DNA from 3 places in the Citricoccus sp. NR2 genome. Region 1 is predicted to be linked to each of the others. Evidence: predicted binding sites of a transcription regulator. Region 1 holds the regulator's gene; each other region holds the start of a gene.

Region 1 (3,282 bases):
TTCGAATACGCCAAGCAAGGCATTCTCTACGTGGCTGAGAAACTGCCTAAACCAAGTCGCCTCACCTCGCCGGCGACGTACGACGAACTAGAGGCGTTGTTGCGAGCTTCTCAGGGTGGAGCATTGTGTCTCTTCTCTTCGCGCCGGGCGGCCGAGGACGCGGCTCATGAGTTGCGTCGGCGGTTGGGGCCAAATCCACAGATTCTCTGCCAGGGCGACTCCACGCTGTCCGCATTGATCAAACAATTCGCGGAAGAGGAGGATACCTGCCTTTTCGGCACGATGTCCCTCTGGCAAGGCGTGGACGTCCCCGGACGCTCCTGCCGTCTGGTGGTGGTGGACAGACTGCCGTTCCCACGTCCTGATGACCCACTGTCCGAGGCTCGTACACGAGACGTTGCGCAGCGCGGGGGCAACGGTTTCATCCAAGTCTCAGCGACTCATGCTGCGGTCCGACTCGCTCAGGGCGTGGGTCGACTCATCCGGTCGGCTAATGACCGAGGTGTCGTGGCGATCCTTGACTCGCGGCTTCATCATGCCCGCTATGGAAAGTATATCCGGTCAGCCCTGCCGGACTTTTGGTACACGACGGAACAGGACACTGTGCTCGGTGCCCTCGGTCGCCTCGCGAAGGTCTAAATACGGTGAGCGATCACGACGCGACAGGGGCCCAACGACGAAAACGTCGTTGGGCCCCTGTCGTTCTATCGGCGGGCTATATCGCCGATAGCGTCAGATGGATCGAAGGACGGACACAACTTTTCCCATGATGGTGGCGTGGTCGCCCAAGATGGGCTCGTACGCGGTGTTCTGAGGCAGCAACCAGGTATGGCCATCGCGCTGGCGGAAAGTCTTCACCGTTGCTTCTTCATCGAGTAAGGCGGCGACGATGTCGCCGTTGGTGGCGCTGTTCTGCTTGCGTACCACGACCCAGTCGCCATGGCAGATAGCGGCATCCACCATCGAGTCTCCGGTGACTTTGAGCATGAACAGGTCCCCATCACCAGTTAGCAACTTGGGGAGGGCGATGACATCTTCGATATGCTGATCAGCCAACACTGGCCCGCCGGCGGCAATGCGCCCCACCAAGGGAACCATGACGTTGTGAGAGTCGATTTCGCGGCTAAAGGGGAGCTGCAACTCATCGGTGTCAATCTCCTGGGCCGAATCTGACTCATTGCCCAGGAGATTTCCGTCTTCATCGCGAAGAATCTCGATGGCCCGGGGGATACGAGGATCTCGGCGGATGTACCCGTACTCGGTGAGCTTCTTGAGCTGGTACGTCACGGATGAGAGAGACAGCAACTCCGTCCCCTTGCCGATCTCACGCATCGACGGTGGATAGCCAGTCTTCGCGATGGCTCGTCGTAGGTAATTGAGCACTTGTCGCTGCCGCTGCGTCAGCTTCTTAACGCTGTATACCGCGAAGTTCTGCTCGTGACCGTCTGGAGTCGATGAACTCATGGGGCTCTCCGTTCTTATCGTGTCCATGGCCGCTGATGGACTCTGTTTCGCAGTCAAGACGCCGGGACATCCGGTGACCGATTCGCAGGGTCAAGGCGATCCGTACTTCAAGGCTACAGCATTCTTCGAACAAGTTCAAAGATCTGTACGAGGAATATCTTGCATCCGGTCGAAAGGCTGTGCTAGAAAAGATGTACGAACTTAGAACGGTCGATCGAGTCGAAAGAAGTGGGCCGTTCGAAAAGAGAGGACAGTGGGATCATGAGCATCGCTACGCAAAACCAAGGAAGCAGCGGCATTTGCCTGACTCGACGCGGTCGATTTGTTCTACGAACACTTCCCCTCATTATTCTGATGGCCCTGATCGTTGCAGCGGCCCTGATCGGGGATCTGTTCGGTTCTTCAGCGAACGCGTCGAACTCCGGTCTGCCCTCGGGTGCAATCGAATACACTGTCGGATACGGCGACACCCTCTGGGGGATCGCGGGACAGGTTGATCTCGATGCACCCCGCGCTGAGATTGTTCAGCGCATCGGTGACCTGAACCAGCTCGCAGGATCGGATATTAATGTCGGCGATACGCTCTTCGTTCCCGCGTCACCGGGGAACTGAAGGTCAACGTCGGATCTAGACTGTGTGCGTGACTCCAAACTCGAACGATTTCAACGCTGATGCTCTAGCGGCTCTACCTTTGCGTGAGAACCTGCGTGGCATGACTCCCTATGGGGCACCACAACTAGATGTGCCGGTAATGCTCAACACGAATGAAAACACGCATCCGGTTCCAACAGACGTGGTCGAATCGATCGGAGCTGAAGCGCTTCAGTCGGCACGTTCGTTGAATCGCTATCCGGACCGGGAATTCACGGAACTCCGTAGACGTTTGGCGGCTTATCTTGGCGAGGGTCTGACTGAGCGGCAGATCTGGGCAGCGAATGGATCTAACGAGATTCTTCAGCAGATTCTGCAGGCTTTTGGTGGACCAGGCAGAAGTGTTCTGAGTTTTCCACCGACTTACTCGATGTATCCCTTGCTCGCTGAAGGCGTGAGCACCAGATACATCGCCGGAATTCGGAATGATGATTACACGCTTACAGCAACATCTGCCTCAGTGCAGGTCGAAGAACACGCGCCTAACATCGTGATCCTGTGCTCTCCCAATAATCCAACCGGAACGGCATTGGGGCTGGACGTGATCGAGGCCGTTTACGAGGCTTCCGACGCATGCCAGTCCATGGTTGTTGTGGATGAGGCCTACGCCGAGTTCGCATTGGAGGGTACGCGTTCCGCACTTACTCTGCTCCCCGGACGTCCCCGATTGATCGTGACGCGTACTATGTCGAAGGCTTTCGCGTTGGCCGGCGCCCGTCTCGGTTACCTCGCGGCGGCGCCAGAAGTGACTGACGCCATTCGGCTCGTGAGACTTCCGTATCACTTGTCTTCTATGTCTCAAGCGACGGCTAACGCCGCGTTGGCCCACGTTGACTCGCTGTTGGCAACGGTTGAGGAAATTAAGGTCCAACGTGATCGAATCGTGGATGGGCTTCGGGAGCTGGGATTGCGTCCTGCAGTTTCCGATTCAAACTTCGTGTTCTTTGGTGGGCTGTCGAACGCCAGCGAAGTCTGGCAAAGGCTACTTGCTTTCGGGGTCTTGGTGCGAGATGTCGGTATTGCCAACCACTTGCGTGTGACTGCAGGCACAGCTGAAGAGACCTCGGCGTTTCTTGACGCGATGAGGCGTATTCTCGAGGACGCTCCGGAGCTTGCACAGTAGACTTATTGGCGTCGGCTGGACAGTCCCAGTCGGCCTTGAACTCA
Region 2 (3,282 bases), 410 kb from region 1:
CTCAAACGCGATGCTGCAGTGGATCCCTCAGCACCGTCAGCTGATGAGCTCCTGGCTCAAGGCCCTGAAGCCGGGGGCATGGTTCGGGATGCAGGTCCCCGGAAACTATGCCGCGACCTCGCACGCCATGATCAGCGAATTGGCGCGACGCCCGGAGTACGCGGACGCCTCGCGCGGCACCTATACCCGCGAATCGATCTACACGCCGTTGGAATACACCGAGACCCTGATCGACGCCGGACTACGCCCCAATGTCTGGGAGACCACCTATTTGCAGTCGCTGCTGGGGGAGGAACCAGTCTACGCCTGGGTTCGTGGTGCTGCATTGCGCCCCGTCCTCCAAGGGCTCGCTGCCGCAGATGAACGCGACGGAACTCGGCTCGAAGAGCAGTACACACGGGAATACCGGGAAGCGATGTTGCGGGCTTATCCGCCCTATGAGGCACCCGACGGAACCACGCTCACGGTCTTCTCAATGCGTCGCGTCTTCGTGGTCGGTCAGAAAGTGCTCGACTACCAGATCTGAGACGAGAGTGGTTGGCGGGCGACCTACCAGCCGCGGGCCCGCCATTCGTCTAAGTGTGGCCGTTCTTGGCCGAGCGTGGTGCTCGCGCCGTGGCCGGGCAGCACGATGGTGTCGTCGTCATAGACGTCGAAAATCCGGGACGTGACATCGTCGAAGAGCTGCGTGAACCGCACTGAATCGTTCTGCGTATTACCTACACCACCGGGAAACAGCGAGTCGCCCGTGAACAGCACGGTAGGTGCATCGGCGTCGGGAACAAAGGCCAAGGCGACCGAACCGGGAGTGTGGCCCCGAAGCCCGATGATGTCTAACGAGATCCCATCAAAATGGGCGGCGTCGCCGTGATTCAACAGCACCTTCGGCGTCACCGATGTTTGTTCCTGAATTGCATCCGCGTCCGCGGTTCCCGCGGCCGTTGAGGTCTGGGTCTGTTCGGACACCTCGGCCAGCGCACGCACATGGTCCCAGTGCTGGTGAGTGGTGATGATGACGGCCAGGGTGGTGTGGCAGGGCGTGTCCACCGCTGCCGAGGCAAGGAGTTCCATGATGGCGGCCGGGTCGTCCGCAGCATCAATCAGCACCTGGGTTCCCGAGGTCTTCGACGTGATCAGATAGACGTTGTTGTCCATCGACGACACCGAACGTGTCCGGATCGTTACTTCAGGAAGATCCTGGACGACAGTGATGGGACCGGCGGTGCTGTGGGCTGACGAAGACATGAGACTCAGTGTAGAGATGGATCAGCCGCCCTGACTAGCTGGCCTGCGCTCCGTCCGGCGGTGTGCTGTTAGCGAACGACAGCACCACAGCACGTGCTCGAATGTGCGTTCGAAGTCTTGCTGGCATACAGTAGATGTTGTTCCACTTCTTTATCGATGCGAGGATCACGCTGTGACTGTCTCAACCACTCCATCACTTGATACCGACTCAGCGGCCCTGGCTTCCCGCCCGGAGGGTGCGCCTGCGAGTCGTCGGGGGAGTGCCACGCACGACCGGATCGTCGTCCAAGGGGCACGCGAACACAACTTGAAGAACGTCAACCTAGATATTCCACGCGACTCCATGGTCGTTTTTACCGGCCTATCCGGTTCCGGAAAATCATCATTGGCTTTCGACACGATTTTCGCCGAAGGCCAGCGGCGCTATGTGGAATCGCTGTCGTCGTATGCGCGTATGTTTTTGGGCCGGGTAGACAAGCCGGCCGTCGACTTCATCGAGGGCTTGTCTCCGGCAGTCTCGATCGACCAAAAATCGACCAACCGCAACCCGCGTTCAACCGTCGGCACGATTACCGAGGTTTTCGACTATATGCGTCTGCTGTGGGCGCGTATCGGCGTACCGCATTGTCCCGAATGCGGGGAACCTGCGAAACGCCAGTCGCCACAGCAGATCGTTGATCAGCTTTCTGAGTTGCCCACGAAAACTCGATTCCAGGTGCTCGCGCCGGTGGTGCGCGGTCGTAAGGGCGAGTTCGTGGACCTGTTCTCCAGCCTGTCTACGCAAGGCTTTTCCCGTGCCATTGTCGACGGCGAGATCGTGCAACTCACGGATCCGCCGAAGCTGAAGAAGCAGATCAAACACACCATTGCTGTGGTCATCGACCGTTTGGCAATGAAGGACGGTATCCGTCAGCGGCTCACCGATTCGATTGAGACGGCGCTGAAGCTGGCCGAGGGGCTCGTCGTCGTGGATTTCGTGGACATCGAAGCCACCGTCGACCCAGATCGTGCCAATGCGGGAGAGTTCCACGCCGTTGATGCCGACGGCCAACCCAAGTACCGCTCATTCTCGGAGAACCTGTCTTGCCCGAATGGACACGAACAGACCATTGACGAGATTGAACCGCGCTCGTTCTCCTTCAACAACCCGTTTGGCGCTTGCTCAACCTGCACGGGTATTGGCTCTCAGCTCCAGGTGGATGAGGAACTCGTCATTCCGGACGAAGACCTCTCTCTGGAAGGCGGGGCCATCGCCCCGTGGTCCATCGGCAAGTCAACCGCCGAATACTGGCAGCGCCTGATGGCCGGGCTAGCGGACGAACTGGACTTCTCGCTCAAAACCCCGTGGAAAGATTTGCCCGCTAAAGCCCGTAAGGCACTTTTGCACGGCAAGGACTACAAGGTCGTGGTCCAATACCGCAACAGATTTGGCCGCGAACGAAAGTACAGCACCGGTTTCGAAGGTGTCATCGACTACATCAAGCGCAAGCATCTCGAGACAGAGTCGGATCACGCACGTGACCGCTACGAGGCGTACATGCGCGAGATTCCTTGCCCTGCTTGCAAGGGCGCACGACTTAACCCCACCGCGCTTTCCGTGCTCGTGGGCGATAAGTCGATTGCCGAGGTATCGCGTCTTCCCATGGAAGAAGCCATTGCCTTCATGAATGATCTGGAACTCACCGATCGCGATCTTCGCATCGCGGACCAGGTCCTCAAGGAAATCAAAGCACGGTTGCGCTTCCTCATCGACGTGGGTCTCGACTACCTGAATCTCGAACGTCCTGCAGGAACCTTGTCGGGCGGCGAAGCCCAGCGGATTCGTCTCGCCACGCAGATCGGCTCAGGGTTGGTGGGCGTCCTGTACGTGCTCGATGAACCGTCCATTGGATTGCACCAACGTGACAACCGCCGCCTGATTGAGACCCTGATCCGATTGCGGGACTTGGGCAACACTCTGATCGTTGTTGAGCACGATGAAGACACGATTGCTGAGGCGGACTGGATCGTCGACATTGGTCCCCGCGCCGGCGAACA
Region 3 (3,282 bases), 1.6 Mb from region 1:
GAAAAAACAGTCATTAAGGAGTCATGATGAGCACCATGAAAGCCGCCGTCGTCGAGAAGTTCGGCGATGATCTCCACGTCACTCAGACCGAACGCCCCACGCCGGGGCAGCACCAGGCGCTGGTTCGCCTGATCTCTACCGGCGTATGCCACACCGACCTGCACGCCGCCGAGGGTGACTGGCCGGTCAAGCCCTCTCCCCCGTTCATCCCCGGACACGAGGGAGTCGGCGTGGTGGAAGAAGTCGGTCCCGACGTCACCGAAGTCAAAGTGGGCGACACGGTGGGCAATGCCTGGCTGTGGAGCGCTTGCGGCCACTGTGAACACTGCCGGACCGGCTGGGAGACCCTGTGCGAGTCGCAGCTCAACGGCGGGTACTCGACGGACGGCTCCTTCGGCGAGTACATGCTGGTGGACGCCCGCTACGCCCCGATCATTCCCGAGGGGTCGGACCCCTACGAAGTCGGTCCGGTGCTGTGTGCCGGGGTGACGGTGTACAAGGGCCTGAAGCGCACCGAGGTCCGCCCCGGTCAGTGGGTGGTGATCTCCGGAATCGGCGGACTCGGCCACATCGCGGTGCAATACGCGGTGGCGATGGGTATGCGCGTGATCGCCGTCGATATTGCCGACGACAAGCTGGCGCTGGCCGAGAAGCACGGTGCCGAGATCACGGTGAACGCCAATGTGCAGGACCCGGAGCTGGTGATCCAGGAGAAGGTCGGCGGTGCACACGGCGTGCTGGTGACCGCGGTACACCCGAAGGCGTTCGGCCAGGCGATCAACATGACCCGTCGCGGCGGCACCATCGTGTTCAACGGGCTGCCCCCGGGCGACTTCCCGGCGCCGATCTTCGACATCGTGCTCAAGGGTCTGACGATCCGCGGTTCGATCGTGGGCACCCGTCAGGACATGGTGGAGGCGCTGGAGTTCTACGCCGCCGGCAAGATCCACCCCACCTACCACCGGCGCCCGCTGGAGGACATCAACGACGTGCTGGAAGAGATGAAGCACGGCAAGATCGAAGGGCGCGTGGTGATCGAATACTGATCAAGTGGTGAACACCGTCGACTGATCACGACGGACGACGGCGGCGGAGCCGATTCCGCCGTCTGTTCCAGGGCCCGGCTGCCGCCTGCGTGCGGTGGCCGGGCCCTGTGCTGTGTTGGGGCTGTGGGTGGGTGCTGTGTGCCAGGTCAGGCCGCGGAATCTGGCGGTCCTGAACTCCAGTCCAGAAAAATGTTCGAGACCACTTGTGCCTTCATGCGAAAGTGTGTACTCTAGATGTAGAACGTATGAATTATGGATAGCTGATATTAGATCTCCAAAGATCTCGTTTGTTGTTCGATGGTGATACGGCATCCTGGAGTGAGGTGATGAGCGTGGCGGCACTGCCCTTGAGTGATGAGGCGCTGCCTTCCGCGCCGGAACCGCGGTCGGGGCGCGACGCGAATGCGCGTGACTCGGAGGTTCGGAATCTGAGCGGTCACTCCACCGCGGAACTGTTGGAGTTGGTTTCGGTGGGGCTACAGGAACTCACCGATCGGCTGGTGGATCCGGAAGCGTTACGGGGATTCGCCGTCTTCCGTGAGGTTCGCTCCGGTCCCTCGGCCCAGGATTGGGGTACCGGCTGGAGCGCTGACGGTGCTGCTGACGGTGTGGACACGGACGAGACTCCGGCGGATGATCCCTTTGCGGAGAAGACGGTGCCGACGCGGATTCCCGCGTATCACTGTGAGGATCCGGAGGCGTCGCTGCCGCAGGCGGTGCGCACCGTCGAGTCGATGGCCCGCCGGGTCGATGCCCTGCAGATTCGGCTCACCGGGCTGGTCGCGGACACCTTCAACCACGAGGCGGATCGGCCGGAGTTCCTCGGGGTGCCGGCCGGACGGGTGATGTACAAACACCACACTGCCTACCTGCGTCATCTCACCCACGTGGGTGGCAAGGAGATCGCACAGCGCCTCGACACGGCACGCCGCCTGTATCGGAACCCCGCCGCCGGAGCGCTGCTCGTTGCGCACGCCGTCGAGAATTCTGCTAAGGGCGCGGGTGATCCCGGTGTGACGACGGAACGCGGCGCTGCGGCAGACGGCGCGGGCATGGGCACGGCAGATGCTGCCCAAGGAGCGCGCGATGACGTCTCGAACCCGCGGGACTTCCTGTTGTCGACGGCGGCGCAGGCGTTCCATCGGGGCGAGGTCACCGAGCGGGCCCTGCGATCGGTGATCACCTCGATGGCTGGGGCCGCTGACACCGCGGAGAAAGTCTCCTATGACCGGGGCAAGGCGAATTCACTGCTGAAACAGGGCGAGGCGCTACTCACCGGATCCGCGCGCGATCTCGACGACGACAATTTCTTCCAGGCCGCGGCACGCTGGCGTCAGCTGGCCGAGAACCTCATCAACCCCGATGGCGAGCTGCCCGAAGATGAGCATCGGGAGCAGAAATGCCGGATTCGGTATCGCGGTCGGAACCGGGATGGCAATCACGACTGGGAAATGAGCCTCGACGACGTCAGCCACGAGCTGATGGAGACCATGTGTCAGGCCGCGAACAACCCGGCCGGCCGGACCCTCGAGGGGGAGACCCCGTTCATCAACGACGGCGCGGAAGCTCCCGAGATTCCCGGGGGACAGACCGCGGCAGCCGAGACCCCCGAGGGCGACCCGGTGGGTGACATGGACCGGCGCACGTGGGGTCAGCGAGCCCTGCACGCCGTGCTCATGGTGCTGCACGCCGGACTGCGCTCGCCGTCGAACAAGCTGCCCGACCACGGAACCACTCGGCCGGTGGTCATGGTCACCATGGACTACGCCACGATGATGCGCCAGGCGCACGCGGCAAACCTGCTGCCGGCCGGATTCGACCTCTCGGTGATCGAACCGTACCGGAAGCCTGAGTTGTTTCTCTCGGAGGGGCAGTACTCGGGGCCGATTCGTCCCGCTCACCTCCGGGAACTGCTGGTGGAGGCAGATCTGATGCCGGTGGTGCTCGGCGGCGCGGGCCAGGTGCTCGACGTCGGAACCAGAAAGCGGTTCTTCGACGGGCATCTCCGGGCGGCAGTGGCCGCTCGCGATGGCGGCTGCGCGGCCCCGGGATGCACGGCGCCGATTTCCTGGTGTCAGACCCATCATCATCAACCCGTGCGCGAGGGTGGAGCGACCGCCGTCAACAATGGGGTGCTGCTGTGCCGGCACGACCATGCCTTGGCCGATCGCGGTGACTGGCAGATCGAGTTCATCGACGACGTCCCCTACTTCCGGGCGCCGATCTACCATGACCC

The links. The regulator LexA, encoded in region 1, represses DNA repair genes until DNA is damaged. The targets are predictions, from matches to a motif close to TCGAACANNTGTTCGA.
Region 2: a site for LexA is predicted at 1,343-1,358, ahead of uvrA (excinuclease ABC subunit UvrA). Genes of this name have one in related genera too.
Region 3: a site for LexA is predicted at 1,228-1,243, ahead of O1A05_RS05205 (HNH endonuclease signature motif containing protein). Genes of this name have one in related genera too.

What each region holds. Positions count from the first base shown of each region.
Region 1 covers NZ_CP115154.1:2,802,353-2,805,634, reverse strand. The annotation lists gene O1A05_RS13195 (ATP-dependent DNA helicase) at 1-639, shown strand, start outside; gene lexA (transcriptional repressor LexA) at 733-1,464, opposite strand; gene O1A05_RS13185 (LysM peptidoglycan-binding domain-containing protein) at 1,819-2,076, shown strand; gene O1A05_RS13180 (histidinol-phosphate transaminase) at 2,177-3,238, shown strand.
Region 2 covers NZ_CP115154.1:2,392,256-2,395,537, reverse strand. The annotation lists gene O1A05_RS11175 (methyltransferase domain-containing protein) at 1-526, shown strand, start outside; gene O1A05_RS11170 (MBL fold metallo-hydrolase) at 550-1,245, opposite strand; gene uvrA (excinuclease ABC subunit UvrA) at 1,463-3,282, shown strand, end outside.
Region 3 covers NZ_CP115154.1:1,114,685-1,117,966, forward strand. The annotation lists gene adhP (alcohol dehydrogenase AdhP) at 27-1,046, shown strand; gene O1A05_RS05205 (HNH endonuclease signature motif containing protein) at 1,373-3,282, shown strand, end outside.